Regions from separate parts of the Pseudorhizobium flavum genome, predicted to be linked through region 4. Evidence: predicted binding sites of a transcription regulator. Region 4 holds the regulator's gene; each other region holds the start of a gene.
The links. Region 4 encodes PhoB, which activates phosphate uptake and scavenging genes when phosphate is short. Its sites were predicted from a motif close to TGTCATNNANCTGTCAT; they were not measured.

Region 1: ugpB (sn-glycerol-3-phosphate ABC transporter substrate-binding protein UgpB) is a predicted target of PhoB. The motif match lies at 4,654-4,670, and genes of this name have one in related genera.
Region 2: ACEPP2_RS15455 (LTA synthase family protein) is a predicted target of PhoB. The motif match lies at 5,156-5,172, and genes of this name have one in related genera.
Region 3: ACEPP2_RS15430 (UDP-2,3-diacylglucosamine diphosphatase) is a predicted target of PhoB. The motif match lies at 1,815-1,831, and genes of this name have one in related genera.

What each region holds. Positions count from the first base shown of each region.
Region 1 is NZ_JBIOKZ010000001.1:643,193-651,158, forward strand. It holds gene gshB (glutathione synthase) at 1-270, opposite strand, end outside; gene ACEPP2_RS03020 (sn-glycerol-3-phosphate import ATP-binding protein UgpC) at 348-1,448, opposite strand; gene ugpE (sn-glycerol-3-phosphate ABC transporter permease UgpE) at 1,451-2,299, opposite strand; gene ugpA (sn-glycerol-3-phosphate ABC transporter permease UgpA) at 2,311-3,195, opposite strand; gene ugpB (sn-glycerol-3-phosphate ABC transporter substrate-binding protein UgpB) at 3,282-4,601, opposite strand; gene ACEPP2_RS03040 (YraN family protein) at 4,727-5,089, opposite strand; gene rsmI (16S rRNA (cytidine(1402)-2'-O)-methyltransferase) at 5,073-5,969, opposite strand; gene dnaN (DNA polymerase III subunit beta) at 6,245-7,363, shown strand; gene pmtA (phospholipid N-methyltransferase PmtA) at 7,487-7,966, shown strand, end outside.
Region 2 is NZ_JBIOKZ010000008.1:17,426-25,391, reverse strand. It holds gene ACEPP2_RS15470 (ABC transporter substrate-binding protein) at 1-272, opposite strand, end outside; gene ACEPP2_RS15465 (OmpA family protein) at 597-2,663, shown strand; gene ACEPP2_RS15460 (GFA family protein) at 2,801-3,205, shown strand; gene ACEPP2_RS15455 (LTA synthase family protein) at 3,181-5,133, opposite strand; gene ACEPP2_RS15450 (NAD+ synthase) at 5,289-6,968, shown strand; gene ACEPP2_RS15445 (TolB family protein) at 6,969-7,811, shown strand; gene ACEPP2_RS15440 (hypothetical protein) at 7,822-7,966, opposite strand, start outside.
Region 3 is NZ_JBIOKZ010000008.1:8,241-16,206, reverse strand. It holds gene ACEPP2_RS15435 (NADP-dependent malic enzyme) at 1-1,692, opposite strand, end outside; gene ACEPP2_RS15430 (UDP-2,3-diacylglucosamine diphosphatase) at 1,890-2,693, shown strand; gene ACEPP2_RS15425 (MFS transporter) at 2,793-3,995, shown strand; gene dgcA (N-acetyl-D-Glu racemase DgcA) at 3,947-4,927, opposite strand; gene ACEPP2_RS15415 (ABC transporter permease) at 5,090-6,199, shown strand; gene ACEPP2_RS15410 (ABC transporter ATP-binding protein) at 6,210-7,037, shown strand; gene ACEPP2_RS15405 (MlaD family protein) at 7,047-7,966, shown strand, end outside.
Region 4 is NZ_JBIOKZ010000005.1:144,783-152,748, reverse strand. It holds gene pstC (phosphate ABC transporter permease subunit PstC) at 1-742, shown strand, start outside; gene pstA (phosphate ABC transporter permease PstA) at 739-2,073, shown strand; gene pstB (phosphate ABC transporter ATP-binding protein PstB) at 2,088-2,903, shown strand; gene phoU (phosphate signaling complex protein PhoU) at 2,948-3,667, shown strand; gene phoB (phosphate regulon transcriptional regulator PhoB) at 3,685-4,368, shown strand; gene phnE (phosphonate ABC transporter, permease protein PhnE) at 4,588-6,087, opposite strand; gene phnE (phosphonate ABC transporter, permease protein PhnE) at 6,099-7,058, opposite strand; gene phnD (phosphonate ABC transporter substrate-binding protein) at 7,136-7,966, opposite strand, start outside.

The DNA.
Region 1 (7,966 bases), on a different contig from region 4:
CTGGCGCAGGTGGATCACGTCCATGGTAGAAAGATCGACGCGCTCGCGCTCGCCAAGGCTGTAGTGGTCGCCCTTGACGTCCCGGACCTGCATCGGCTCCACGGCCGCAAAGATCTTGCCGTCGCGCATGGTCAGCCGATCCGGGGTGTAGTGGAACAGTTCGTAGCCGCGAGCCTGCGCCTCCAACGCCATGGCGAAAGTGGAATCTCCAGCAATGTTGATGCTGGATATATGATCCATCTGGAATGCGACCTTGCGGATGTTCGCCATCGTCCCTGCCCCTTCAAAATGCCCGCCTGATGTAGGACGACGGCTCGTCAAAGGCAACGGCCTCAACTGGTGCAGGTTCAGGCCATATCCAAAGCCTGTTGAGGAGCGACCGCCGGAGCGTCACGCAGCTCGATGCGCTTGCCCGTGCCCCTCGAAAAGAAGTGCAGCCGTCGCGGATCAGCTGCTAGCCTCATCTCGTCGTGCAGCTGCACGTCAAGCGGCATCGCCGCCGTCACCACCTGATCCCCCAAATGGCCGTGCACCAGACGCTGCGACCCAAGTTCCTCGACATAATCCAGGCGGAACAGCAGACCTTCCTCGTCCTGCGAAGCGATCCGCAGGTCTTCGGCGCGCAGACCAACAGTGACCTCTCCGGACGTCGGTGCGTGCCCGCCCAGTGTCAGAAGCGACGGACCAACCGCAAGCCGGTCGCCGTCTAGTTCGCCCTGCAGGAGGTTCATCGCGGGCGAGCCGATGAAGCTTGCGACGAAGGTTGAGGCCGGCTGGTGATAGACCTCGAGTGGTGCACCGATCTGCTCGATGCGCCCGCCGTTCAGGACCACCAGGCGGTCGGCAAGCGTCATCGCCTCCAGCTGGTCGTGGGTGACGTAGATGGACGTCGTTCCGAGGCGCCGTTGCAGGCGCTTGATCTCGCCGCGCATGGAGACACGCAGCTTGGCATCGAGGTTGGAAAGCGGCTCGTCGAACAGGAAGGCCGAGGGCTTGCGGACAATGGCACGGCCCATGGCGACGCGCTGGCGCTGACCGCCCGACAGCGCACGCGGCTTGCGGTCGAGATAGGGGGCGATCTCCAGCATACGCGCCGCCTCGGCGACCCGCCGGTCGATCTCGGTGCGCGGCGTCTTGCGGTTCTTCAGCCCGTATTCGAGGTTCTGGCGCACCGTCATGTGCGGATAGAGCGCGTAATTCTGGAAGACCATGGCAATGTCGCGTTCGGCCGGCTCCTTGCTGTTCACCACGGTCCCGCCGATGGCGACGGTACCCTCGGTGATCGTCTCGAGGCCCGCCACCATGCGCAGCAGCGTGGACTTCCCGCAGCCGGACGGCCCGACGAGGACGATGAACTCCCCGTCGGCGATATCGAGACTGATGCCGCTCACGGCACGCGCGCCGCCCGCATACACCTTGCCGACGTTTTCGACCTGGATGGACGCCATAGTTACTTCTCCGTTTCGACCAAGCCCTTGACGAACAGGCGCTGAATGCAAATGACGATGAGGACGGGTGGCAGCATGGCCATCATCACGGCGGCCATGGCGAAGTGCCACAGCGGTTCGGCATCGGCGCTCGCCGACAGCCGCTTGATGCCCATGACGATGGTGTAGAAATTGCTGTCGGTGGTGACCAGCAAGGGCCACAGGTACTGCACCCATCCGTAGATGAAGAGGATGACGAAAAGCGCCGCGATATTGGTGCGGCTAAGCGGCAGAAGTATATCGCGGAAGAATTTCAGCGGGCCTGCGCCATCCACACGCGCCGCCTCCATCAATTCCTCCGGGATGGTGAGGAAGAACTGGCGGAACAGGAAGGTCGCCGTCGCCGAGGCGATCAGCGGCAGCGTCAGCCCGGCATAGGAATTCAGCATGCCGAGATCCGCCACCACCTTGAAGGTCGGCAGGATGCGCACCTCCACCGGCAGCATGAGGGTGATGAAGATGATCCAGAACGCCAGCGCCCGGAACGGAAATCGGAAGTAGACGATCGCATAGGCGGAAAGGATCGAGATGACGATCTTGCCCATGGCGATGATCAGCGCCATCCAAAGCGAGTTGAACATCATCACCCAGAGCGGCGGCGCGCCGGAAGAAGTCAGGCCCTCGTTCCACATCAGCGTATAGTTCTCGATCATGTGCCCGCCCGGCAGGAGTGGCATTGCACCGCTGACGAAGGCACCGGTCCCATGGGTCGATGCGATGAAGGCCACATAGACGGGGAAGGCGACGATAGCGACGCCGACGATCAGGACCATGTGGGTCAGGAAATCGAGGAAGGGTCTGTTTTCAACCATGTCCGGGCACCTCAGTACTGCACGCGGCGTTCGACGTAGCGGAACTGCACCACGGTCAGCACGATGACGATCAGCATCAGGATGACCGACTGGGCGGAGGACGAGCCGAGGTTCAGCCCGATGAAGCCATCGGTGTAGACCTTGTAGACGAGCGTGTTGGTCGCCTGAGCCGGTCCACCCGCCGTCGTCGCGTCGATGATGCCGAACGTGTCGAACATCGCGTAGTTGATGTTGATGATGAGCAGGAAAAACGTGGTCGGAGAGAGCAGCGGAAACACGATCGTCCAGAACCGCTTGAACGGTCCGGCACCGTCAATTGCGGCCGCCTCGATCAGCGAACGGGGCACCGATTGCAGCCCTGCGAGGAAGAAGAGGAAATTGTAGGAGATCTGCTTCCACGACGCCGCGACGATAATGAGTATCATCGCCTGCTCGCCGTTCACCCGATGGTTCCAGGTCACGCCGATGCCATCGAGGATATAGGGGAGAAGGCCGATCGACGGGTTGAAGAGAAACCACCATAGAATACCCACGACGACCGGAGCCACCGCGTACGGCCAGACGAGCAGCGTCGTATAAACCCTGCTCGACCGCATGACCCTGTTCACGCAGACGGCGAGCAGCAGCGACAGGCTCATCGACAGGGCCGTCACCGCGACGGCGAAGACAGCCGTATTGGCGAGGGAATTGATATAGTTCGGATCAGCGGAAATGCGGCGGTAGTTTTCGAACCAGATGAATGTCGTGCGGAAGCCGAAAGGGTCCTCTCGTTCGAACGAGGACCTGCCAGCCTGGATTGCCGGCCAGATGAAGAAGACAAGCGTGATGGCAAGCTGAGGTGCGAGCAACAGATATGGCAGCAGCTTGTTGGAAAAGATGACGCGTTTGGTTTGCATGTATTCTCTGCCCACGAGGCAAGCCGCGCCGTGCCGGCGGTTGCCCGGAAAGGTGGCGAGGCCGGCCGAGCCGGCCTCTCAAGGTCTCACTTGTTAGCGGCTTCGAAGTCGCGGAGGATTTGGTTGCCGCCGGCGACGGCGTCGTCGAGTGCCTGCTGCGCATCCTTCTGGCCGGCCAGAAGCGCTTCGAACTGCTCGTCCACGACATTGCGGACCTGGGTGAGGTTACCGAAACGGATGCCCTTGGAATTGCGCGTCGGCGTACCGCGGGTGATCTGCTTGATCGCGACATCCGAACCCGGGTTCTGTTCGTAATATCCCTGTTCCTGGCCGAGATCGAAGGCAGCATTGGTGATCGGCAGGTAGCCGGTTGCCTGATGCCAGTCGGCCTGTACTTCCGGCTGCGAGAGGTAGGTGAAGAACTTGGCGATGCCCTTGTAGACGTCGTCGCTGTGACCAGCGAGAGCCCAGAGGGTGGCGCCGCCGATGATCGAGTTCTTCGGCTCCGCGATGACATCCTCATAGTAGGGCAGCGGTGCGAAGCCGACTTCGAAATCCTTGGCATTGGCGATGACGCCGGCACGGGAGGCCGACGAATTCATGTAGATCGCGCATTCGCCCGAATAAAACTTCGCAGGAGCGTCAGCACCGCCAACGGGACCGCCGTACTGGAAGATGCCCGCATCGGCCCACTTTTTCAGATTGCTCCAGTGCTTGACCTGCACGTCGCCGTTGAAGGTGAACTCAGTGTCGAGGCCACCGAAACCGTTTTCCATCGTGCCATAAGGCTGATCATGGATGGCCGACAGATTTTCCAGTTGCACCCAGGAGATCCAGCCGCTGGTGAACCCGCATTTGGCCGCGCCGGAGTCCATGATCTTCTTTGAGAACTCCTCAACCTCTGCCCACGTTTTCGGAGCGGTTTCGGGATCCAGGGCGGCCTTTTCGAAGGCGTCCTTGTTGTAGTACATGATCGGAGTGGACGAGTTGAACGGCAGCGACAGGATATTGCCTTCGGTATCGGAATAGTAGCCCGTCACGGGGGCGAGAAACGCTGAAGCGTCCCAAGGTTCGCCAGCCTCCGTCATGAGTTCGTAGACCGGCTTTATTGCGCCCTTCGCCGCCATCATCGTGCCGGTGCCAACCTCGAAGACCTGTACGATCGCCGGCTGCTCCTTGGCGCGGAACGCAGCGATGGCGCTCGTCAGCGTCTCAGGATAGCTGCCCTTGTAGGTCGGAACGACCTTGTACTCGCTTTGGCTGCTGTTGAAGGCCTCAGCGATGGCTTCCAGCTTCTGGCCGAGCTGGGCATCCATTGCGTGCCACCAACTGATCTCTGTCGCGGCGAGGGCCGAAGAAGCGGACATGGCTGCCGCGAACGTGGCGAATGAAAGCGTCTTGAACATTGTTGTGATCCCTTACTCCGTTGTCGGAACGGGACCGCAATAGGGTCGCAGCATGACGCTGACGTAACAGTAATGTGTCGGGATCATTACAATCCGCGGCGCCGCCCAACGGCCGGCAGCACTGGTCAGAATGCGTCCGGGAAGTGCCTTGGAAGACGGCCGGGAAGCACGGCAACCACATCGTAGCGTTGCGAGAGGCGTGCGGCATCCGAACGGCGTGAAAGCCATATGTCGCTTGCTGCACGAATGCGTCGTTGGGCCTTCGCGCTCACTGCATCCACCGCCTCCCGCTCTCCGACCCTCGCCTTGACCTCGACGAAGACGGCCAGATCACCCTTACGCGCCACCAGGTCGATCTCTCCGGCTTTGGTACGGAAGCGGATGGCGAGGATCCGATAGCCTTTCGCCAGCAGAAAGAGTGCGGCGGCATATTCGGCGAAATGGCCGCGCCGTTCCGCCCGGCGCCTCTCCCTAGCTTGCTTCGCCACCGTCTCCGTCCTTCAGCGCCAGCAGCCGCTGGTAGAGGTCCTTCTTCGACAGCCCTGTGAGGCGCGCGCCCTCGGCGGCCGCCTTCGAAGTCGGCATGGTGGCCGCCAGTTCCTTCAGCAGGACATCGACCTCCATCGCCCCCGGCACATCATCGATTTCAGGAGGAGCTATCAGGAGTACGATCTCGCCTTTCACGGCCCGCTCCGCATAGAAGTCAGCCAGTTCCGCCAGCGTGCCCCGCCGGAACTCCTCAAAGGCCTTCGTCAGTTCGCGACACACTGCCGCTTCGCGAGCCGTTCCCAGGACATCGGCTGCGGCGGCAAGGCTTGTCCCGATACGGTGGGGCGATTCGAAGAAGATCAGCGTCGCCGGCACGCGCGACAGTTCTGCCAGCCGATCCCGCCTGCCCTTGTCCTTGACCGGCAGAAAACCGGCAAACAAAAAGCTGTCCGAGGGCAGGCCTGAACCCACCAGGGCCGCCAGGGGCGCCGAGGCGCCGGGGATGGGGATGACGCGGTGTCCAGCGTCGATTGCCATGCGTCCCAGCCGGTAGCCCGGGTCCGAGACGAGGGGGGTGCCCGCATCCGAAACGAGCGCCACCGACCGTCCCTCGTCGAGCGCGGCAAGCAGCTTCGGCCCTGCCTCGGCGGCGTTGTGCTCGTGATAGGCGAAGGGGCGGTTGACGATGCCGTAGCGGTCAAGAAGCACGCGGGTCACACGCGTGTCTTCGCAGGCAAGCACGTCGGCTCCCGCCAGCGTCTCGAGCGCACGCAGGGTGATATCGCCGAGATTACCGATCGGAGTGGCGACGAGATAGAGCCCCGGCTCCAGTGGGCGTGCGGGGATCGCCGTATTGCCGATCCTGTAGCTGCGGCCCATGGTCTTCTGTTCGTCGCTCACGAAGGTATCCGGCTGATCTGCTTGCTCTCGCCTTCTTATGGGCGAGGTGCGGCAAGCGGGCAAGCGGAGCGTCGCGAAGTTTTCCCTGTGAATCATGGCGACAAGTTTCCATTCGGGCGAATGGCGGCCCTTCCGGCTCTTGCTTTCTAGGGGGATGTTCTGCCATTTTGCGCCTCCACATCTCCCGGCCCTGCGGCCGGCAAACATGCGGACGCCCCGTTCCTGCCGGCGTCCCGGTCAGAAGCGGTAGCGTCATGCGTATTACTCTTGAGCGGTCCAATCTCCTGAAGTCGCTGAACCATGTCCATCGTGTCGTGGAACGTCGCAACACGATCCCGATCCTGTCGAACGTGCTCCTGCGCGCTTCCGGCGCCGACCTGGAGCTCAAGGCGACGGACCTCGACCTCGAGATCACCGAGGCGGTTGCAGCCATGGTCGAACAGCCGGGTGCCACGACCGTGCCGGCGCATCTCCTCTATGAAATCGTCCGCAAATTGCCGGAGGGATCGGAGGTCCGTCTGGCGACCAATCCGGACGGCGGTTCGATGACGGTGCAGTCGGGACGCTCGAAGTTCTCGCTGCAGTGCCTTCCGGAGGCGGACTTCCCCGATCTCACCGCCGGCAGCTTCAGCCATACGTTCAAGCTGAAGGCGACCGATCTGAAGATGCTGATCGACCGCACCCAGTTCGCCATCTCGACGGAAGAGACACGATACTACCTGAACGGCATCTTCTTCCACACGATCGAGGCCGGCGGCGACCTGAAGCTGCGCGCCGTGGCAACCGACGGACACCGGTTGGCCCGCGCCGATGTGGAGGCACCTTCGGGATCGGAAGGCATGCCGGGCATCATCATTCCACGCAAGACCGTGGGTGAGCTTCAGAAGCTGGTTGACAATCCCGACCTGATGGTCACGGTCGAGGTCTCCGACGCGAAGATCCGCCTGACAATCGGCTCCATCATCATGACGTCGAAGCTGATCGACGGCACGTTCCCCGATTACCAGCGCGTCATTCCGACGAACAACGACAAGGAGATGCGCGTCGACTGCCAGAGCTTCACCCGCGCCGTCGACCGCGTATCGACAATCTCGTCGGAGCGAGGCCGTGCCGTGAAGCTGTCGCTGGCCGATGGGCAACTGACGCTTACCGTAAACAATCCCGATTCCGGCAGCGCGACGGAAGAAGTCGCAGTAGGCTATGAACACGATCCGCTGGAGATCGGCTTCAACGCCAAGTACCTGCTCGACATCACGGCGCAGCTTTCAGGCGAGGATGCGGTGTTCATGCTGGCGGACGCGGGCTCCCCTACCTTGGTGCGGGACACAGCGGGCGATGACGCGCTCTATGTCCTGATGCCGATGCGCGTCTGACACAGAAAAAGCGGCTGGGAAACCTGCCGCTTTTTTGCTGTCGTTTTCCAGATGCGACATTCTGCCTTGTTTTTGCGTCATTGACCCCACATAAGCCCTTATGGATCAAGGAGGAGAGACCTGATGGAATTGCGACTGAAGGAAAGGCTGGGCCGGAAGTTCGACGAGGAGATCAGGTTCTTCAAGGGCTGGATCGACGGCCCCAAGAGCGTCGGGGCCATATTGCCGACTTCAGCCGTTACCGCGCGTCGCATGGCGAGCGTCATCAATCCGGCCTCGGGCCTGCCGGTTCTTGAACTCGGACCCGGCACCGGCATCATCACCAAGGCGATCATTGACCGCGGCGTGGCGACGGAGAATATCGTCTCGATCGAGTATTCGACCGATTTCTACCAGCACCTCAAGCGGACGATCCCCGGCGTCAACTTCATCAACGGCGACGCCTTCGACCTGGACACGACACTTGGTGACTGGAAGGACCGCAAGTTCGATGCAGTGATTTCGGCGATCCCGATGCTGAGCTTTCCGATGGAGAAGCGCATCGCGTTGCTGGAGGACCTGCTCGACCGAATGCCGCCCGGCCGGCCCGTCGTCCAGATCACC
Region 2 (7,966 bases), on a different contig from region 4:
ATGATGGCGTCGAACTTCTTGGCCTGCAGCGCCGGGATCATGCCGTCCCAGTCATTGGTCACGAGTTCGCACTCCGCCTTCATTTCCTCACACAGAGCCTTGGCGATGTCGATATCGAAGCCGGTCAGTGTTCCGTCGGTCTCAAGGCTGTTGAAGGGCGGATAGGCTCCCTCGGACGCGATGACGATCTTTTCCTGGGCCGAGGCAGAACCGGCGACAAGGGCGAATGCTGCAATCGACGCGGCAGCAAGAAAATGTGGTGCGATACGCATGATGATCCTCTCTGTTGGCGGCCGGCGCGGTTGTTGGATTGCTCTTATCCGCACCAGAAGCGGAGTTCTCACTCCGGCTGCAGATTTTTAGATACCGGCTGCACGGGAATTGCAACGGCATTTTACGTGCAGGTCCATCGTCCAGACGGTTAGGCGAAGCTTGGTGCGCGCCGGATGGCCATTCACCGGAGGTTCAGCCCCGTGAGGGCAAGCTTCAGGGAACAAAACGCGTGACGTCTCGTTGAGCGCCCGCACCATTGCGTACGACGTCCGGCATAAGGACGCGTGAAGAAGGGACGACAATCCCAAGTCGAGGAGAATTCGATGTCCATCAAATCCAGACTGTTCGCCAGCGTTGCAGCGCCGCTTGTGTCGCTGCCGCTGATGATTCAGCCGGCCGGTGCCGTGATGCTGAAAGCGCCTCTGAGCGCTGAGGCGGAAGGCGACGTCATCAAGGTTCAACAGAGGCTGATCCTGCCCGACGGAACCCCGGCACCGGAAGAGGAACAGCCTCAGGAGGAGGCGCCTGCCGAGGAAGCTCCAGCAGAGGAGCCACCTGCAGAGCCCGCGCCGGAACCTGCGCCGGAGGCACAACAGGAAGCACCGGCTGAAGTGCAGCCGGAACCAGAACCGGAACCAGAACCAGAGCCCGAAGTAGCCCCTGAACCGGAACCCGAGCCAGCACCTGAACCGGCACCAGAGCCCGAAGCTCCTGCAGAGCCGGAAGCCGAGGCTCCCGAAGCTACGCCTGCACCGGAACCGGAGGCACCGGCTGCTGAGGAAGCACCGGCTGCTGTGACAGCGCCGCAGCCCGAAGAGCAGCCAGCCGAGGAAGCTCCGGCGGAAGAAAGCGCGCCGGCTACGAGCGAAAGCCCTGCGGCGGAAGAGGCGCCTGCTGAGCCGGCTCCGAGTGCGGAAGAGGCGCCTGCCACGGACGCCGCTCCGACGGAAGAAGCTCCAGCGGAGGCGCCGTCTGCTGAAGAGGCTCCAGCCGAAGAACAGCCAGCCGACGCCACCGCACCGAGCGCTGAGACACCTGCGACCGGCGAAGCGCCTGCGTCAGCCGAGGAGGGTACGACCGATGCCGATGCGGCAGCAGCTCCGACCGCTGACCCGGCTGCCCAGACTACCGAGCCTGCGGTCGCAACGACGCCTGAGCAGGTCGAGCGCGCCCAGCAACTGGCCGAGGATCCGTCCGCGGCTGAAGAGGGCGAGACCGTAGTGCTGCCGGTTGAGAATGGTGCTGCCATCCTCGACAGCCAGAAGGAAACCACAACCACCACCACGACGACGACCACGACGACGGAGGCTCCGGCTGCCGACGCGCAGGCCCCGGTACAGGCGCAGTCGACGGAGCCGGTTGCCGCTCCGACTTCCGACGCTGAGGCGCAGGCACCGCTGCAGCAGCGCGGCACGGTGGAGATGCGTGCGATCACCTCCGTTGAGGGCGAACGGATCGAGAGCGCACCGGAATATCGTCGGATTGATGGCTGGACCTATCGCGATGGAGACGGTCGGCGCGACCGGGACCGTCGCGATCGCCGCGACCGTGACGACGACGATCTGCGCGTAATCATCTCGATCGACAACCGCACCATCGTTCGCAGCGATGACTCCCGCCGCTTCTATCGGGACGGAGGCGAAGTCTACTACGAGCGCCTGCCCGGCGAGCGCTATCGTGAAGTGGTAGAACGTCCCGGCGGCGTACAGGTGGTGACGATCCGCAACAGCTATGGCGTCGTCGTCCAGCGTTCGCGCATCATCGATGGCGAGGAATACGTGCTCTACTACGCTCCCGAACTCTATGAGGAAGAGGAGTATGTGTGGCGCGATCCCGGCCGGGAACTGCCGCCGATGCGCCTGACTGTGCCGGTCAGCGAATACATCATCGACACCTCCAGCGATCCGGACCGGGACTATTACGAGTTCCTGGAGCTGCCACCGGTAGAGCGCGTCGAGCGCGTCTATTCGATCGACGAGGTTCGCTACTCCGCCCGTATCCGCGACAAGGCCCGCCGGATCGACCTCGACACGATCAAGTTTGCTACGGGTAGCGCCGAAATCCCGATGAACCAGGCGACGTCGCTCCGCAAGGTCGCCGATGCGATGAAGAAGATCCTCGACGACAACCCGGCCGAGACCTTCCTCATCGAGGGACACACGGATGCAGTCGGGTCGGATGAAAGCAATCTCATCCTGTCCGATGAGCGTGCCGACTCGGTCGCCGTGGTCCTTACGGATGCATTCGGCATCCCGCCGGAGAACCTGACCACGCAGGGCTATGGCGAACGCTACCTGAAGATCAGGACCGAGGCTGCCGAGCAGGAGAACCGCCGCGTCACGATCCGCCGGATCACGCCGCTGGTGAAGCCGGTCGCGTCCAACCAGTAAGCGTACAGTGACTCGAATTGAAAAGCCGCCGGAGCGATCCGGCGGCATTTTCGCGTCTCGCTGATGCTTACCGTCAACGGAATGCGTTTGAGAACGGGATGGCCGTCATCTACTCCTTCAACGCAGGGAGGAAGAATATGATGGTGAAGAACAGTGGACGCTGCCTGTGCGGGACGGTGTCATTCGTGACAACAGGACCGCTGGAGGACGTGACCGCATGTCACTGCTCGCAATGTAGACGCCAGACCGGCCTCTACTACGCGGCCACCAGGCTGAGGGTTACCAACATCAGGATCGACGGAGAAGACGGCGTGCGGTGGTATCGCGCAAGCAACCAGGCTCGGCGTGGGTTTTGCGCGACCTGCGGCTCGGCATTGTTCTGGCAAGAGGATGATGCTGACGATATCTCTGTTCTCGCCGGCGCCTTCGACCAGCCGAGCAGCCTGACCATGGGCTGCCACATCTTCTGTGATGACAAGGCCGATTTCTATGACCTGCCGGATGACAGCCTTCCGCGCTATCCCGGCAGCCGGGGCGACTGAGGCAGGGCGGCCACGGGCTCGCCCGTCTCCGCTTCTTCGCCTTGAAGGCCGGGGAAGAAGCGTTCGCGCGAGAATTGGTCGCCGAAGATCATGTCGTGTTGCAGCAGCCGGTATTCCTGGAGGGGAGGCGGTGCTGCCTTCCGTCCATCCTGCCAGCCGGGGTGAGCCGAACCCTCGGCATCCACCAGCATGTAGCGGTCGATCACCGAGTAGTGCGCGGCGATCTTTCCGAGGAAGCCGGTGTAGAAGGGATCGCTCAGACCGGCGGACGTTACGATCTGGTGGGGGAGAAGCGCGGGACTGATCGTCCCGAGGTCTTTTCTCGGCCCCGTCTTCGACGACCAGACGATCAGCGGCGTCTCGTGTTCCTTGAGCATGACCGGCAGAGGCGCGCGTCGGGCGGCGACGGCATCCTGCATATAGCCGCTTTCGACGAAGGCTTTCCCGAGCGGCGGAAGATGATCGCCGAAAAGGACGATGATGGTCTCGCGTGGCCGCGTCTTCGCCCACTCCATCAGCCGTGTCAGGCTTGAATCCGCTTCCCGGACACCCTCGGCAAAAGTGCCCACCTGCTGCGTCGCTGCGGCCGAGAGGGTGCTGGCAAGTTCGACATTTTCGGAAGGATAGCGTGTCGCTTCATAGGGGCCGTGTCCCTGAAGGGTGACGGCAAACAGGAAGAGCGGCCCGACGCTTTCGTCACCGATACGCATGATCTGGTCGATCAGGGCTTCGTCGGACGCGAAGCGGCCGCGCTTTTCCAGCTCCGGAAGCGCGTCCTGCGCCAGGAAACGATCGAAGCCGAGATGCCGGTAGACATTCTCACGATTCCAGAACCAGCCCTCGAAGGGGTGAAGGGCGACCGCTTCGTAGCCCTTGTCGCGGAAGAACCTCGCAAGCGACGGAAGCGGGCGGCGGATATATTGCTGGTAGGGGATGCTGCCATAGGGGAGGAAGGCGTTCGAGAAGCCCGTCAGTGCCTCGAACTCGACATTGGCAGTCATCCCGCCAAATTCCGGGGAGAAGACATTGCCGGCCTGATTTTGGCGAATGGTCGGCATCGGATCGGCCATGAACTCTACCCCCGGCATCCTCGTCGGATCCCAGAGCGATTCGCTCATGACCACGATGACGTCCGCAGGCTGGCTCCGGCCTGCCACCGGGGAGGCGGGAATGACGTCCCGGTCAACCTCCACCTGTGCGATCGCCGCTGCGTCATATCCTTTCGGAGCCGAAACCTTCGACATGGGCGCATTGAAGGCAAATGCCACGAGGAAGCCGTTATGCCTGTAGTTTGCAGCCTGGTCCCACATCATCGGCCGGATCTTCAGCCGGTCGCGCAGCCAGGAATGGTCGGTATATTCCATCATGGGCGTAAAGCCGACGAGGAACGGCAGAGAGAAGACCAGGCGAAACAGGCGCGCGCGGGAGGAGAGCTTCGGAAAGCGGTTCCAGGCGAAGAAGCCGCAGTAAACAACGAGTGCCAGCACCAGCACTGTCACGAGGCCTAGCGTAACTGCCATCAACGGCTGGGCACTCGCCATGACCGGCAGGAGTTCCTTGATCTGGCGGGCAAAAAGGAGGTCGGACGGATAGAGCGGATCGGAAAGATATTGCTGCTTTTCGCCGGAGAGGAAGGCGAGCGCGAGTGCGGCGGGAGCAATGAGAAGCATGGAACGAAAGGCGCGACCCATCAGCACGTCGAGGCCCAGCGCGATCATGAAGATGCCGGAAACTGTCGTCAGCCCAGGCATCGAAGAAAGGAACTGCGGAATCCTGTGAAGGGGTCGCCCGGCCAGCGATTCGACTCCTGCCACAAGCGCGACAGACAGCATCAGGAGAAGGAGAATGATCGCGCCATGATGAACCGCGGGCGAGACGCGGCCAATATCTTTCTTCGGCAGATCTCCATGCTCGGCGGCTTCGGCCACAGTCGTACTCCATGCTTCGTCTTGTCATGAAGCCGTCACATAACTGTCATGAACGGGAGGTGAACCCGTTGAAGACGACAAGGTTGCATGGGGTCTGCCAACGATCGGCGGGCGTCGCCGTTGCTCGCTTTCCAAGGCTGCGGTAGATCTCGCACATGACCCAGAAAAATCCCCAAGCTCGCGCCCTGCGTATCGCCATCGCCCAGATCAACCCGACCGTGGGAGACGTGGCCCAGAACCTTGCAAAGGCACGCGAGGCAAGGGCCGAAGCCGCGCGCGAGGGCGCCGACCTCGTGATTTTCACCGAGCTCTTCATCTCCGGCTACCCGCCGGAAGACCTGGTGTTGAAGCCCGCCTTCCTCAAAGCCTGCCTTCAGGCGGTCGAGGCGCTGGCTGCGGACACGGCCGATGGCGGACCCGGCGTTGTCATGGGTTTCCCGCGGCAGGGAGAGCGCGGGCGACATAATTCTATCGCGGTGCTGGACGAGGGCAGGGTTCTCGCCGTTCGCGACAAGGTCGACCTGCCGAACTATGGCGAGTTCGACGAGAAGCGGGTATTCGTGGCCGGAGAGATGCCGGGTCCGGTGAACTTCCGCGGCATCCGCCTCGGCATTCCGATCTGCGAGGATATCTGGGGCGATCTCGGTGTCTGCGAGACGCTTGCCGAGAGCGGGGCCGAGATCCTGCTGTCACCGAACGGTTCGCCCTACTATCGCGGCAAGGTGGACGTTCGCCACCAGGTGGTGCTGAAGCAGGTGATCGAGACCGGGCTGCCGATGATCTACGCCAACCAGCTGGGCGGCCAGGACGAACTCGTCTTCGACGGTGCGAGCTTCGGGTTCAATGCCGACCGGACGCTGGCATTCCAGATGAGCCAGTTCGAAGCTGCGATCACCGTCACCGACTGGCGCGGCGGGCCGGATGGCTGGCGCTGTACGAACGGTCCGATGGCACGCCTGCCGGAAAAGGAGGAAGCGGACTATCGCGCCTGCGTCCTCGGCTTCCGGGACTATGTCAACAAGAACGGTTTCAAGTCCGTGGTACTCGGCCTTTCTGGCGGCATCGATTCTGCCGTCTGCGCGGCGATTGCCGTCGATGCGCTGGGCGAGGAGCGGGTGCGCTGCGTCATGCTGCCCTATCGCTACACATCCGACGAGTCGCTGAAGGATGCCGCCGACTGCGCCAAGGCGCTCGGGACGCGCTATGACATCGTGCCGATCGCCGAGCCGGTCGAGGGCTTCCTGTCGTCGCTCGCGGAACTCTTCGAGGGAACGGACGAGGGGATCACCGAGGAGAACCTCCAGAGCCGGACCCGCGGCACGATCCTCATGGCAATCTCCAACAAGTTCGGCTCCATGGTGGTGACGACCGGCAACAAATCGGAAATGTCGGTCGGTTATGCGACGCTTTACGGCGACATGAACGGTGGCTTCAACCCGATCAAGGACCTCTACAAGATGCAGGTCTATGCGATCGCCGACTGGCGCAACAAGCACATGCCGCCGAACGTGCTCGGGCCAACGGGTATCGTCATCCCGCAGAACATGATCGCCAAGGCACCGTCAGCGGAATTGCGGCCCAATCAGACCGACCAGGATTCCCTGCCACCCTATCCGGTGCTCGACGATATCCTGGAATGCCTGGTGGAGCAGGAAATGTCGGTGGAGGAGATCGTCGGGCGCGGCCATGATCTGGCGACCGTGCACCGGGTGGAGCACCTGCTCTACCTGGCGGAATACAAGCGGCGGCAATCGGCGCCCGGCGTGAAGATCACGAAGAAGAACTTCGGCCGTGACCGGCGCTACCCGATCACCAACCGTTTCCGGGACCGGTAGATGCTTCGCAGCTCCATCGAGACGTTTGACCTCGCTGCCGGCCAGAGCCGTGTGGTCTGGCAGACGGAGGCGCTGTTCGAAGCGCCGAACTGGTCGCCCTGCGGGCGCTACCTGCTGTTCAACAGCGAGGGACTGATCTACAGGCTGCCGATCGATGGCAACCTGCGCCCGGAACTGATCGACACGGGCTTCGCCCGACAGTGCAACAACGATCACGGCATCTCCCCGGACGGTTCGTTGATCGCAATCTCTGACAAGGCCGAGTTCGGACAGTCGGCTATCTACGTGCTCCCGGCTGCCGGGGGCGAGCCGCGGCTGGTGACACGAAACCTTCCCTCCTACTGGCATGGCTGGTCGCCTGACGGACGGAGATTCGCCTATTGCGGGATCAGGGACGACCTCTTCGACATCTACACGATCGACATGGAAGGCGGGGAAGAGTGCCGGCTGACCTTCGGCGAAGGGCGCAATGACGGGCCAGACTATTCGCTGGATGGTCGCTGGATCTACTTCAACTCCAGCCGCAGCGGCCTGATGCAAATCTGGCGGGTGCCGGCTGAGGGAGGCGCGGCCGAGAGGATCACCGAGAGCGCCTATGGCGACTGGTTTCCGCATCCGTCACCGGACGGTGACAGGATCATTTTCCTCTCCTACGATCCGGAGGTTTTCGACCATCCGCGGGACAAGCCGGTACGGATCCGGATGATGGATGCCGATGGCGGCAATGTCGAAACCCTGTTCGAGCTCTTTGGCGGACAGGGGACGATGAACTCCCCCAACTGGTCGCCGGATGGCAGTGCCTTCGCCTATGTCCGCTATTTTCCCGTCAACACGTCAGCCTGAGTGGCCCGCGTCATTGCCTCGGCTGGGCCCCGTCCTTTGCGGGATTGGCGAGGTCGATCCGATCGTCGTCGGGAAGAAACACCGGGCCTACCGTTCGCACCGGCTTCGACGCGTCATAGGGCCGCTCGGGGGGCGGGGGCGCCGCGATCGCCTCG
Region 3 (7,966 bases), on a different contig from region 4:
GATGAGCGCGTCAGCCTCGCCACGACGAACGGCAAGGGCACCGATCACGGTCGTGTTGGTGCGGACGACGGTACGGGCAGCTTCCGGATTGACCCCCGCGCGGCCCACGAGAGAGAAGTAGTCGTCGACATAGTCGCGGTAGCGCGGATCGTCTTCCGGATTAACGACCTCGAAATCGACGTTCGGACGGATGCGGATGCCGAAGCGTTTCAGGCGCGCCTCGATGACGCTCGGGCGACCGATCAGGATCGGCCGCGCCGTCCGATCCTCCAGCAGAACCTGCGCGGCCCGCAGCACGCGCTCGTCCTCGCCCTCGGCGAAGATGACGCGGTTCTTCTCGGCGCTCTTTGCGGCGCTGAAGATCGGCTTCATGACGAAACCGGAGCGCCACACGAAGCGGTTCAGCTGGTCGAGATAGGCGTCGAAGTCCTGGATCGGCCGCGAGGCCACGCCCGTTTCCGCCGCGGCCTTCGCGACGGCCGGCGCGATGCGCAGGATGAGACGCGGGTCGAAGGGCGAGGGGATGAGATAGTCGGGGCCGAAGACGGGGGTCTCGCCGCTATAGGCGCGGGCCGCGACGTCCGAGACTTCCTCGCGCGCCAGCGCGGCAATGGCCTGCACGGCGGCCATCTTCATCTCCTCGTTGATGGTGCGGGCGCCGCAGTCGAGCGCTCCCCTGAAAATATAGGGGAAGCAGATGACGTTGTTCACCTGGTTCGGGAAATCCGAGCGCCCTGTGCAGATCATCGCATCAGGACGTGCTTCCCGTGCGAGCTGCGGCATGATCTCCGGGGTCGGGTTGGCGAGTGCCATGATGAGCGGCTTGTCGGCCATCTTGGCCAAGAGCTCCGGCTTCAGGACGCCGGCGGCGGAGAGGCCGAGGAACACGTCGGCACCTTCGATGCTTTCGTGAAGACTACGCTTATCGCTCTCCTGGCAATAGATCGCCTTCCACTGGTCCATCAGCGTCTCGCGGCCGAGATAGACGAGGCCTTCGATGTCGTGGACCCAGATGTTTTCCTTGCGGGCGCCGAGCGAGACGAGCAGGTTGAGGCAGGCGAGGGCGGCCGCGCCGGCACCGGAGGCGACGATCTTCACCTCAGCGATGTTCTTGCCGGCAAGTTCCAGGCCGTTCAGGATGGCCGCGGCGACGATGATCGCCGTGCCATGCTGGTCATCGTGGAAGACCGGGATGTTCATCTTCTCGCGAAGCTGGCGTTCGACCTCGAAACACTCCGGCGACTTGATGTCCTCGAGGTTGATGCCGCCGAAGGTCGGCTCGAGCGCCGAGATGGTCGAGACCATGCGGTCGATCTCGTTGGCATCGATCTCGATGTCGAAGACGTCGATGCCGGCGAACTTCTTGAAGAGGACGGCCTTGCCCTCCATCACCGGCTTGGACGCCAGTGGGCCGATATTGCCGAGGCCGAGAACCGCCGTTCCGTTCGAGATGACGGCGACGAGGTTGGCTCGGGCCGTATAGTCGGCTGCGGTGTTCGGGTCGTCACGGATGGCAAGGCAGGGGGCGGCGACGCCGGGCGAATAGGCGAGCGCCAGGTCGCGCTGGTTGCCGAGCGGCTTGGTCGGCTGGATCTCAAGTTTGCCAGGGCGCGGGTAACGGTGGAAGAAGAGGGCCTGCTCGTCGAGGTCGCCTGATTTGCTCGTACCGTTCACCTTTACGTCGTCCTGCATCTCTGGCGCCTCCGGATTCGTCTTTAGTCCAATGCTTTGTGAGGCATTCCTTACAACAATCATTGCGGCGGAACAGCAGTAATTTCCGCAGGCAGGGAGGAGGGCGGGATGGCGCGGGGAGGTGTCATGTTCCTGAAACACGAGTCTGGTTTTGAGGGGCGAGCCACGGATCGCAACGACAGGGGACATCGACCGCGATGGCGAATGCAAGGCATTTCCGCACCATCTTTCTCTCGGACGTCCACCTCGGCTCCAAGGCGGCTCGGACGGATCTGCTCCTCGACTTCCTTCGCCACCATGAGGCCGACACGATCATCCTGGTCGGTGACATTGTCGATGGCTGGCGCCTGAAGCGGAGCTGGCACTGGCCGCAGGGGTGCAACGATGTGGTGCAGAAGCTGCTCCGCAAGGCCCGCAAGGGAACGCGCATCGTCTATATCCCCGGCAATCACGACGAGTTCCTGCGCGACTTCCCCGGCAGCCATTTCGGCGGCATCGAGGTTGCCGAGCGTTTGATCCACGAGGCGGGCGATGGAAAGCGCTACCTGGTGCTGCATGGCGACGAGTTCGACGTGGTGGTCCGCAATGCGCGGCTTCTCGCCCATCTCGGTGACTGGGCCTATGATGCGGCGATCGTCATCAACATCGGTCTGTCCGCGATCCGCCGGCGGCTCGGCATGCCTTACTGGTCCTTCTCTGCCTGGGCAAAGCTGCAGGTCAAGCAGGCCGTGAACTTCATCGGCGAGTTCCAGCGGGTGGTGGCGGACGAGGCGCGGCGTAACAGTGTCGACGGCGTGATCTGCGGCCACATCCATCATGCGGTGATGGAGGACATTGACGGCATTCATTACATCAACACCGGCGACTGGGTGGAGAGCTGTACGGCCGTCGCCGAGCACCAGGACGGGACGATGGAGATGATCCAGTGGCACGGCCTCGATACCGTCCCGGCGCCTTCGCCCGTACCGGCGGAAATCCTCAACGACATGAAGGCCGCCTGACGCTTGCGACATTCTGAACGGGCATTGCCTTTCTGCCACAGGATCGCGCGCGGCCGCGTGCTACGGTCGTGATCCCGGACCTGATTCCTTGTTGCTCCCGTGATCACTGGCACTGCGACCGAGCCGCCTCGGCACTTCCAACTGCGCTGCGCGCTAGCATTCGCGGCGCCGATCGGCGTCAACGGCATCATCCTCCCGTATTTTCCGGTCTGGCTCGACACGCTGAAGTTCAGCGAGTTCGAGATCGGCATGATCCTCGCGATCCCGATGATCGTCCGCATTGTCACGGCTCCGATCGTCGGGGCCATCGCCGACCGCCTCCAGGAACGGTCGAAGGTACTGATGTGGTCAGGCATGCTCTCCTTCACGACGGCGCTTGCCCTGTTTGCCGTCACCGGGTTCTGGCCCGTCCTCATCGTCTACGCGCTCCAGGCAGCCTTCTTCGCCGCCTATGTCCCGGTGGTCGATTCGATCGCGGTGAGCGGCGTGCGGCGCTGGGGATTCCAGTATGGGACTCTGCGGGTGTGGGGATCGGTCGGGTTTGTCGCCATGAGCCTGCTGATGGGGCAACTCATCGGCATCTGGGGCGGGGGTGTCCTTCCGACCGTCGCCTGCCTTGCCTTTGCGATGACAATCGCGGCCGCCTTTGCTGCTCCCCGGATCGGCCGCAAGCGGCGCCCTTCTGCGGGCCTGCGCAATTGGCGCCTGGGAGCGATGGGAAGGCTCGACCTGCACATGCTGATGATCGGTGCCTCAGTGGCGCAGGCAAGCCACGCCATGTTCTATGCCTTCGGCGCCATCCACTGGCAGCAGGTCGGCTTCGATGGCATGGAGATCGGCATCCTCTGGAGCACGGCAGTGATTGCCGAGATCGGAGTCTTCTTTGCGTCTGCCTTCATCGCCAGGCACCTGTCGCCCTGGACCATGATGCGCCTGGGCTGTGCTGTCGCTGTCGCAAGGTGGGCGATCTTCCCCATGCCCCTCGGTTTCTGGGGGTATTTGCTTTTGCAGTCGGCGCACGCCTTCACCTTCACCTTCCTGCATATCGGTGTTCAGCAGAAGCTGGTCGAGATCGTCCGCGAGGAGCAGGAATCGTCGATGCAAGGGACCTATTTCTTCTACAATGGCGCCTTCCTCGCATTGGCTACATTTCTCTCCGGCGCCCTTTACCGGAGTTACGGAGTGGCGAGTTACCCGGCGATGGCCCTGACCGCCGCGCTCGGCCTGTTGCTGCTGGCATTGGCGGCGCGCCTTCAGCCCCAGAGTGCCGAGGGCGGCGGAAAGAGCGTCGACCCCTCGTAGACGAGACCGGGTTGCCGGTCGCGGGCCAGCAGAAGCGGACCGTCGAGATCGGCATAGTCGACGTCCTGCGCCAGGAGTGCCGCCGGCGCCATGGCGAGCGAGGTGCCGACCATGCAGCCGACCATGATCCCAAAACCGAGCCGCCTGGCTTCCGCCTTCATGTGCAGCGCCTCGGTCAGTCCCCCGGTCTTGTCGAGCTTGATGTTCACCGCATCGTATCGGTCGCGAAGACCGGCAAGGTCCGCCGTGGCGTGGACGCTCTCGTCGGCACAGATGGGTACCAGCCTTTCGATCCGTGCCAGCAACGCATCTTCCCCCGCCGGCAGGGGTTGTTCGATCAGGTCGATTCGCATCTCCTGGGCGACGTGGAGATGCTCCTCGAGGTTCTGCTCCGTCCATCCCTCGTTGGCATCGACGATGATGCGGCTTGCTGGTGCTGCCTCCCGCACCGCCCGCATCCTGGACGTGTCGTCAGTCGTCCCCAGCTTGACCTTGAGCAGCGGCCGATGAGCATGTTGCGCAGCCGCCGCGGCCATGGCATCCGGTTCGGCGAGCGACAGCGTGAAGGCCGTCGTGATCGGATGCGGCACGACGCCGAGCCTTTCGGCGACCAGGGTTCCAGTCAGCTTGGCCTCCAGGTCCCAAAGTGCGCAGTCGACGGCGTTGCGCGCCGCGCCAGGCTTCATCAGCGACTGGATCTCGATCCGGTTCGCGCCCGCAGCGATCGCGGGCCTGACCGCAAGGACGTCAGCGAGGACCTGTTCCACCGTCTCGCCGTAGCGCCGGTAAGGGACGCATTCTCCCCGGCCGGAGAAGCCGTCGGCTGAGATCGAGCAGGTGATGACCTCGGCTTCGGTCTTGGATCCGCGGGAGATCGTGAAGAGGCCGGCAATCGGGAAGGCTTCTATTGTGGCCTCAAGGTTACGGCGCATGCTTTTGAACGTCCCATAAGTGGTATTTCCAGACGGCCACGTTATATTGCCGCTCGTCTCACCTGATCAACCTGTCATCGGCATTGCCGCGCCAATTGACGAAAGAAGCCAGTGCCGCCCCAGTCCCTCGAAATCAGCATCGCCGAGATGGCAGCCGAAGCGATGCCCGGGGCTGATGGCGAGCGATTCGTCGCGCGGGGTGACTGGCGCAACCACAGCATTTCCGACGTGCTCGGCACGCTCGAGCGGCTCGAGAAGTCCTCCGGGCGCGGCAGGGTGGATATCGACGTTTCCGAGGTACAGGCGATTGATACTGCCGGCGCCTGGCTGATCCGTCGCCTCATCAGTGCCAAGCAGGAGCAGGGACGCGAGGTCTCGCTGTCGGGGGCGCACGGTGCGATCGACGAGCTGATTGCAGTCCTGCCTGAAAAGGCTCCGGCGCCAACTGCATCACCCGGTCCGCGCGCCTCTCTCTTCGAACGCATCTTCGCGCCGATAGGCAAGCTCGTGAGCGAACTGGCCGGCGACGCAGTAGCCGCCATGCACATCCTCGGATCAGCGGTCCGGGGTGCTCAGATGAAGCTTGGCCGCGGTGGCGGCGTTTCCCCTGCATCTGTCGTCAACCAGATCGACCACATGGGCGTCCGCGCGGTGCCGATCATCATGCTGATGTCCTTCCTGATCGGTGCCATCATCGCGCAGCAGGGCGCCTTCCAGCTGCGTTATTTCGGTGCCGAGATCTTTGTCGTCGACCTTGTGGGCATCCTGCAACTGCGCGAGATCGGCGTGCTTCTCACGGCGATCATGATCGCGGGCCGCTCCGGCAGCGCGATCACCGCCGAGATCGGCTCGATGAAGATGCGCGAAGAGATCGATGCGCTGACGGTCATCGGGCTCAACCCGGTCGGCGTCCTGATCTTCCCCCGCCTGGTCGCGCTGACGATCGTGCTGCCGCTGCTGACGATCATCGCGAATTTCTCTGCTTTGTACGGCGCTGCGGTTGTCGCGCTCACCTATTCCGGCATCACGTTCGATACCTTCCTGTCGCGCCTGCACGAGGCGATCGACCATACCTCGGTGGCGTCCGGCATGATCAAGGCGCCGTTCATGGCGCTGGCGATCGGCATCGTCGCCGCCGTCGAAGGCATGAAGGTAGGGGGCAGCGCAGAGTCGCTCGGCCGCCACGTCACCGCGTCGGTGGTGAAGTCGATCTTCGCGGTGATCGTCATGGATGCCTTCTTCGCGATCTTCTACTCCGCGATCGACTTCTAGGAGCGGCGGAGTGAGGGAAACGGATTTGCAGCAACAGGATCTACAGGGCAGGCAGGTGGTACTGTCCGTCCGCGATGTCACCGTCGGCTTCGGCTCCAACATCGTGCTCGACAAGCTGAACCTCGACATCTATCGCGGCGAGATCCTGGGGTTTGTCGGGGCCTCCGGGACGGGCAAATCCGTACTGATGCGCACCGTCCTGCGGCTTCTGCCGCGCCGCTCGGGCAGCATAGAAATCCTCGGAACGGACTACGACAAGGCCGACGAGCAGCAGCGGATGGCCCTCGACACGAGGCTTGGCGTGCTTTTCCAGCATGGCGCCCTGTTCTCCTCGCTGACGGTCAAGGAAAACATCCAGTTGCCGATGCGCGAGTACCTCGACCTGCCGCAGTCGCTGATGGATGAGCTCGCCTACCTGAAGATCGAGATGGTGGGGCTTGCTCCGGACGCCGCCGACAAATATCCGTCCGAACTCTCCGGTGGCATGATCAAGAGAGCAGCATTGGCGCGGGCGCTGGCGCTCGATCCTGATCTCGTTTTCCTGGACGAGCCGACATCGGGCCTCGACCCGATCGGGGCCGCGGATTTCGATATGCTGATTGCCCGGCTGCGCGATACGCTCGGCCTCACCGTCTACATGGTAACCCATGACCTCGACAGCCTTTTTTCCGTGTGCGACCGTATTGCAGTCCTCGGACAGAAGCGGGTATTGGTGGAAGGGACGCTGGAGGACATGTTCGCATTCGATGATCCGTGGGTTCAATCCTACTTCCGCGGCAAGCGTGCCCGTTCGGTCGTGAGACCGGACGCGCCTTCCGCGCATCCTGAAAAGAAGTGATCTGAGGCCATGGAAACCAAAGCCAACTACGCGATCGTCGGGTTCTTCACCCTCCTGGTGATCGCCGCCGCCTTCGGATTTGTCTACTGGATGGCGCAGTCGGGTCGCGGCGGACCGATGGCCGAATTGGCCATCCGCATTCCCGGATCCGCAAACGGTTTGTCGGTCGGCTCCCCGGTGCGCTTCAACGGCATCCCGGTCGGCTCGGTGCGCAACCTTTCGATCGATCCGGACGATCCCCAGTATTCTATCGCCTTCACGGAAGTCCGCGCCGACGCGCCGGTCTACCCCTCGACACGCGCGGTTCTCGAAGTGCAGGGCCTCACGGGGGCTGCCTATATCGAGCTATCAGGCGGCAACAAGGGCGAGGAGAACATCCTGCAGAAGGCGATCGAGACCGAGCGTCCGGCCGTCCTCATCGCCGACCAGTCGAGCGTGACCAATCTCCTGGCTACTGCCGATAAGATCCTGGACCGGGCGAACCAGGCAATCGGCGACATCCAGGGCTTCGTCGCCGATTCTCGCGGGCCGCTCACCCAGACGATCCGAAACGCCGAGACATTCACGGCCTCGCTCAGCAACAATTCCGGTGCAATCGACGAGTTCCTGGGCAGCATGTCGACGCTTTCGGGCACATTCAACCGCGTTTCCGAGCGGCTGGATTCGACACTTGAGGCGGCTGAAGAACTGGTCCGGGCCGTCGATGCGGAGAAGGTCAATCAGGTCGTCTCGAACGCCGAGCGGACCACGCGGAATATCGCCGACGCATCGGACAATCTGGATGAGATCGCCCGGAGCGTCCGGGAAGCCGCGTCCGGTTTCCAGCGCGCCACCGAGGATGCCCAATCGGTTCTGAAACGCGCGGACCAGCTCATGGCGGCGATCGACACGCAAAACATCGGCACCGCCGTCAACAACATCACCGCCGC
Region 4 (7,966 bases):
CTGGAACCCGCAATTCCGGGGAGGGTCAGAACTCGGCATCCTGCCGCTGCTCTGGGGAACTCTCTATATCTCGCTGGTGGCGCTCCTCGTCGCCGTGCCGATCGGGCTGATGATAGCGATCTACCTTGCCGATTACGCCGGATCTCGCCTGCGAAGCTTCGCCAAGCCGGCGATCGAGATCCTTGCCGGCATCCCGACCATCGTCTACGGCCTCTTTGCGCTTATTACGGTTGGACCGTTCCTTCGCGACTGGATCGCCCAACCCCTCGGACTCGGAAACTCCTCGTCGTCCGTCCTGACTGCCGGCCTGGTCATGGGCGTCATGATCATCCCGTTCGTGAGCTCGCTTTCTGACGACATCATCAATGCCGTACCCCAGGCGATGCGCGACGGTTCCTACGCCCTGGGTGCGACCCAGTCAGAGACCATCAAGCAGGTGATTCTTCCCGCCGCACTTCCGGGCATCGTCGGCGCCATTCTCCTGGCCGCCAGCCGGGCGATCGGCGAGACGATGATCGTGGTGCTCGGCGCCGGTGCCGCGGCGAGGCTCGATCTCAATCCCTTCGAGGCGATGACGACCGTCACCGTCAAGATCGTCAGCCAGCTGACCGGCGACACCGAGTTTGCGAGCCCGGAAACCCTGGTCGCCTTCGCGCTCGGCCTTACCCTTTTCGTGATCACACTCGGGCTCAACGTGCTGGCCCTCTATGTCGTGCGCAAATATCGGGAGCAGTACGAATGACCGACGCTATCGCCGCGACGACCGGCCAGGTCAAACCCGCAGTCAGCGCCAGGACGCGCCGCCGCAAGGCAGCCGAAAACCGGTTTCGGCGCCTTGGCCTGCTTGCCGTCATCCTCGGGGTTCTCGCGCTCGTCGGACTGCTGACCTCCATCCTGACAAACGGATTGTCGTCCTTCCGGCAGACCTACATCACGATGGAGATCTACCTCGACCCGGGCATACTCGACAAGCAGGGCAATCGCGAGCCTGCCGAGATCGCCAAGGTCACCACCTTCGGCTATGCGCCGCTGATCAAGGCTTCTCTCGCGAAGGCGATGGTTGACAAGGGCTTTGACAGCACGATGGAGGCGGATGCGGCCGCCGAGCTGATCTCGAAGGAGGCGCCTGCGATCCTTAGACGTTATGTGCTCGCGGATCCTTCCCGCATCGGCGAGACGGTCGAGTTCGACATGCTCGCATCCGGACGCATCGACGGCTACTACAAGGGCCGGGTGACGATGGCGAGTGCGGAGCTTGACCGCAACACGTCCCCGGAACAATTGCGCCTTGCCGACGAGTTGAAGCAGGCAGGGATCCTGACGACCCGCTTCAACTGGGACTTCTTCACGGCACCAGACGCGTCGGACACCCGGCCCGAGGCCGCCGGCCTTGGAGTCGCGATACTCGGCTCGGCTTACATGATGCTGATCGTCCTCGTCCTTTCACTGCCGATCGGCGTGGCGGCTTCGATCTATCTTGAAGAATTTGCGCCGAAAAACCGCTTCACCGATCTGATCGAGGTAAACATTGCCAATCTTGCGGCCGTACCCTCGATCGTCTTTGGTATTCTGGGGCTTGCCGCCTTCATCAACTTCGTCGGGCTGCCGCAATCGGCGCCGATCGTCGGCGGGCTGGTGCTGACGCTGATGACGCTGCCGACCATCATCATCGCCACCCGGGCTGCCCTGAAGGCTGTCCCTCCGTCGATACGCGATGCTGCGCTGGGCGTCGGTGCATCCAAGATGCAGTCTGTATTCCACCACGTCCTGCCGCTGGCCATGCCCGGTATCCTCACCGGCACGATCATTGGACTCGCCCAGGCGCTCGGTGAGACGGCACCGCTGCTTTTGATCGGCATGGTCGCCTTCGTGCGCGAATATCCCGCGGGACCTCCGGAAGGATTTTTCGATCCCGCTTCGGCTCTGCCTGTCCAGGTCTACAACTGGACGCAGCGCGGCGACCCTGCTTTTGTGGAGCGCGCATCCGGTGCGATCATCGTCCTGCTGGTATTCCTGCTCGTCATGAACCTTGTCGCAGTCATACTGCGTCGCCGCTTCGAGCGCCGGTGGTAATGGAGAACAGAGCGATGAACATCCTGTCGGAAGCCGCCACTGAAAAAGCCTTGGTAAAGAAGATGAACGAGATCGACTACAAGATGATTGGCCAGGACGTCTCCGTCTACTACGGCGACAAACGGGCGCTGTTCGACGTCAACCTCGGCGTGCGCAAGAACACCGTCACCGCTCTGATTGGACCCTCCGGCTGCGGCAAGTCGACCTTCCTGCGCTGCCTGAATCGCATGAACGACACGATCGCGAATGCCCGTGTGACCGGCAAGATCACGCTGGACGGCCAGGACATTCAGGACCCGGACATTGATGTCGTGGAACTGCGTGCGCGCGTCGGCATGGTCTTCCAGAAGCCCAACCCGTTTCCGAAGTCCATCTTCGAGAATGTCGCCTACGGGCCCCGCATCCATGGTCTTGCCCGTTCGAAAGCCGATCTTGATCAGATCGTCGAAAGCAGCCTCCAGAAGGCAGGCCTCTGGAACGAGGTGAAGGATCGCCTTCACGAGGCCGGGACGGGTCTTTCGGGCGGGCAGCAGCAGCGCCTGTGCATCGCCCGTGCGGTTGCCGTGTCGCCGGAAGTCATCCTCATGGACGAGCCCTGTTCGGCACTCGACCCGATCGCCACCGCAAGGGTGGAGGAACTGATTCACGAACTGCGGGCGAACTATTCGATCGTCATCGTCACCCATTCCATGCAGCAGGCCGCCCGCGTGTCGCAGCGCACCGCAATGTTCCATCTTGGCCATCTCGTCGAAGAGGATGACACGGACAAGATGTTCACCAACCCGAACGACCAGCGCACACAGGACTACATCATGGGTCGCTTCGGCTGATCCGCGGTGGACCGCGCGCTACCAAGACACTGAGGAACTGGATCATGCCATCATCCCACATCACGTCGGCTTTCGACGAGGAGTTGAAATACCTGGCCCGCCGGATTTCCGAGATGGGCGGCCTTGCCGAGCAGATGTGCGGCGACGCGGTTCGCGCCTTGGTCAATTCCGATACCGCACTTGCCCAGAAGGTGATTTCCGACGATGTGATCCTGGATCACGCGGAACGCGAGATCGGCGAGAAGGCCATCGTGACGATCGCCAAGCGCCAGCCCATGGCGGCCGACCTCCGCGAGGTAATCGGATCGCTTCGCATCGCGGCTGACCTGGAGCGGGTAGGGGACCTCGGCAAGAATACTGCCAAGCGGGTGATCGCGGTCCAGGAAACGGGCATCCCGCGCAACCTTGCACGTGGCATCGAGCATCTGTCGGAACTGGCGCTGGTCCAGCTCAAGGAAGTGCTCGACGTCTATGTCACGCGCTCGGCTGAGAAGGCGGAAGCCATCCGCGAGCGCGACGAGGAAATCGACGCCATGTACACCTCGCTGTTCCGCGAGCTCCTCACCTACATGATGGAGGATCCGCGCAACATCACGAGCTGCACCCATCTGCTCTTCTGCGCCAAGAACATCGAGCGCATCGGCGACCATGCCACGAACATCGCAGAGACGATCTACTACATGGCGACCGGCTCGCAGCCGGAGGGTGAGCGGCCAAAGGATGACCGGTCCAACACGCTGAGCGCCGTCCTGAGCGACGACTAGGATCGCGGAGCCTTTTCATGCAGCCAAAGATCACCGTCGTAGAGGACGAGGAGGCCCTCAGCGTCCTTCTCCGCTACAACCTCGAGGCCGAAGGCTACGAGGTTGAAACCATCGTCAAGGGGGACGAGGCCGAACTGCGCCTCCAGGAGCGCGTTCCGGACCTCCTCATTCTTGACTGGATGCTGCCCGGCGTATCCGGGATCGAGCTTTGCCGTCGCCTGCGCCAGCGCCGCGAGACCGAGCGCCTGCCGATCATCATGCTGACGGCGCGCGGTGAGGAGAGCGAGCGGGTTCGCGGCCTGGCGACCGGCGCCGACGACTATGTGGTCAAACCGTTCTCGACGCCCGAACTGATGGCTCGCGTCAGGGCGATGCTCCGGCGTGCCAAGCCCGAGGTATTATCAACCGTGCTCCGTTGCGGCGATATCGAGCTCGACCGTGAAACCCATCGCGTTCACCGCAAGAGCCGGGAGGTGCGGTTGGGTCCGACCGAATTCCGCTTGCTGGAATTCCTGATGTCGGCACCGGGACGCGTCTACTCTCGGGCGCAGCTGCTCGATGGCGTCTGGGGCCATGACATCTATGTCGACGAGCGTACGGTGGACGTCCATGTCGGCCGGCTGCGCAAGGCCCTCAACTTCTCCAACATGCCCGATGTAATCCGCACGGTCCGCGGCGCCGGCTACTCCCTAGAGGGCTAGGCGCCCGACATCCCGGAACGCGATCCGAAGACCTCAGAGCAGCGGCCCGCAGTGCGGCTGCTCTTCTCGTTTTGGGGCGCGCCAGCATTTCGAGGGGAGGGTGATAACCGAGGACAGGAGTGGCAGGAAAAGAGCCGCGACCGTTCCCGGCGCGGTTCTGGAGTTTTCATAAACCGAAGCCGGTCGGAGGCTCGGATTGCTCGGTCGTAAAGGCCTCCGTCACCTCTCCCTGCCGATCAGCCGGGAGCGCAATGCGTTCGAGATCCCGTCGAAGAGGAAGATGACGATGAGAATGAGCAGCACCATGTAGGCGACGTTCTCCCAGTCGGAATTGGTGCGCATCGCCTCCCACAGCTTGAGGCCGATGCCGCCGGCTCCCACCGCACCGATGATCGTCGCGGATCGGGTATTGGACTCCCAGAAGTAGAGCGCCTGTGAGGCAAAGACCGGCATGACCTGCGGCAGGACGCCGTAGCGCTGGACGGTGACCGGCGGTGCGCCTACCGAGCGGACGCCTTCGCGCTGCTTGTCGTCAATGTTCTCCAGCGCCTCGGCATAGAGCTTGCCGAGCGTTCCGGTGTCGGTGAAGAAGATGGCAGAGATGCCGGCGAGCGGCCCCGGGCCGAAGGCACGTGTGAAGAACAGCGCCCAGATCAGCATGTCGACCGAACGGAGGAAGTCGAACAGGCGCTTCGTCAGCTGGTTCGCCGGCCGGTTGCGGAAGATGTTGCGGGCGGCGATGAAGGAGAGGGGAAAGGCGACGATCATGGCGAACAACGTGCCGATGAAGGCCATGACGATGGTCTGCAGGAGCTTCGTCCAGACGTCGAGATGCTGCCAGGACGGGTTGTGGAGGATGTCGCTCCAGGCGAGCGACAGGTTGGACCTAGCCGGGTCGATCCGCTCGCCGGTAAAGATCAGCGAGACAATCTCGCCCGACGACTTGCCGAAGAAGGCGGAATTTGTATCGAAGAGGAAGTTCTCCCAGCCGAGGAAGCGCTTGCGGATGCGAACGCGGTCGTCGCTGACGTCAACCCATCCGGAGAAGCCGAAAAACGCCGTCACCCGCCCCCCAATCGATCGCTGTTCCACCCATTCCGGAAGCGGGCCCTGGACGTGGACTTCCTCTGCGTCCCGATCGAGCAGCAGCGTCACCGTTTCGCCGCCGCGCGTGAGGACGACACGGTCCGGCTGGACATCAATGGTGTGGGAGGAGCCCATGCGGACGACGGCTTCGGTCACGATCTCCTCGGTTCGTGTCTCGACAGTAGGCGCCGCCGGTGCGGCCGGCTGCTGGGCGGGTGCGGGCGCCATGAAGCTGAAGCTCGATGTGGCCTGGCCCGATTGGGAGGGAGCGGCCGCCGGCATCTCGACCCTGCGCGTTACCGTCTCGCGTTTCGCCTCGAGCCAGTCCGGATTGGGGTTCGGGCCAATCGGATCGAAGCGCGGATAGGTGATCTGCATGGATCCGTCGGAGGCGATGTCGATGTCGGGCCGGATTTCGTAGGAGACCCAGTCGGCGAGGTAGTTTCCTGCAAGGCCCCAGTTCGCGCCGCCGACCACCTTGCCGACAGCGAAGAACCACCAGGCGAAGATGAAGTAGAGAATGGCCGCCGATGCGATGATCGGGATGCGGAAGCGCTGCCAGATAGAGCGGTGCAGGAGCTCGGGATGGCGCGCCGCCAACGCGTCCATTTCGGCTGTGTTGAGAACGGTCATGGCAGCCTCGCTCAGATTGTCTGGAATGCCTGGTCGCCGACCAGCCTGCGACGCAGCCATGCGGAAAACTGGTCTACGGCGATGATGGTCAGGAGAAGGAGCAGGACGATCGCCAGGGTCTTGGCTTCATGCCCCTGGCCGATGGAAAGGCGCAGCAGCTCACCGATTCCGCCGCCACCGACCGCACCGATGATTGTGGAGGCCCGCACGTTGATCTCCAGGCGCAGCAGGAAATTGCTCATGAAGTTCGGCATGACCTGCGGGACCATCCCGAACCAGGACCGCTCCAGCCAATTGGCGCCGACGGCCTTCAGACCCTCGTCCGGCTTCATGTCGGCGTTCTCGATCACCTCGAAGAACATTTTTCCGAGGGCGCCGATCGTGTGGATGGAGACAGCGATAAGTGCCGGAACTGGCCCGAGCGAGAAAATGGCCAGAAAGAAGCCCGCAATGACGACTTCCGGGAAAGCTCGAAGCAGCTCCATCAGTCGACGAATTGGCCCTCGTATCCACGCGTTTGGCGTCATGTTCTTTGCCGCAAGGAAGGACAGCATGAAGCCGAAGATCAAGCCGATGCCTGTGGCTGCAATCGCGATGTTCAGTGTCACGAGCATCTGATGAACGTATTCCGGCAGGTAGATGCTCTCCGTCAGGTAGAGCCGGCCCTCGGGATAGTTGTACTTCAGGCTTCCGTCTTCATAAGGAGAGGGCAGGTCGAACAGGGCGCGCCAGATCTCCCAGCCGTCCCTCGGGATGAGGTCGCCGATGAAGTCGAAGAGATGTGGCAGGCGATCGAAGAACTTGCCGGCAGTGGTCTCGTTGGCGAACCATAGCGAGCCGGATACGGCGAGGAGCAGCAGTATGCCGGATGTGACGGTATAGAAACGGCGCTGCCCTGCGAGTTGCTGCCAGTGGCGCTCGACGAGAACCCCGCTGTCGCTGAGTGTCGGCTTCATGACGGAAGTCGGCATCATGCTTTCCTGACTGTTGTGGGGTAGGGAAAAGGCCGCCGAACGCAAAGTTCAGCGACCTCGGTATGATCTGCGGATCAGCCGCCGATGGTCGCCCTGCGGGCATCGATGATCGGCTTGTAGAAGTCGACGTTGACCTCTGCGAAGCCCGTGAAATCGCCGCCCTGGATGGCGGAGAAGCAGGCAGGATCGCTCTTCGGCAGAGCCAGCATGAAGTCCTTGAACTTCGCCTTCATGTCCTCGTTCATCGAGGTGCGGACGACGACCGGACCGTTCGGGATTAGCGGCGACTTCCACAGTTCGACGAGGTCGTCCATGTTGAGGATGCCCTTGTCGACCATCTTGCGCAGGTTGCCGGACGTGTAGCCATCCTTGAAGTCGCCGACACCCGAGCCGAAGGTCGTGCCGGCATCGAAAGTGCCCTTCAGCACTTCAAGGACGAGATTTTCGTGGCCGCCGCCGAAACCGGTCTCGGCAACCACTTCCTTTACCGGCTTTCCGCCAAGGGCTTCGGGCAGGGTAACGGTGGGAATCAGGAACCCGGAGGTGGAGTCCGGATCCGCAAAACCAAGCTTCTTGCCCTGGATGTCCTCGACCTTGGTCATGCCGGAATCCTTCCGTGCGACCATGATCGAGTGGTAGCCCATCGAGCCGTCGGTCTGCACTGTTGTGAGGATCGGCTCGACGGCTTCCGGGTTCTCCAGGTAGATCTTCGCGTAGCCCGAGGCTCCGAGTTCCGCGTAGTCGAGCGTGCCGCCGAGAAGGCCCTGGATCGTGCCGTCATAGTCTGCGGCGGGGAACAGCGATACCTTTTCGACACCGATGGCGGCAGGCAGCTTGTCGACCATGCACTGGAAGTTGCGCAGGCGATCGGCCTCGTTTTCACCGCCGATGATGCCGATGCGGAA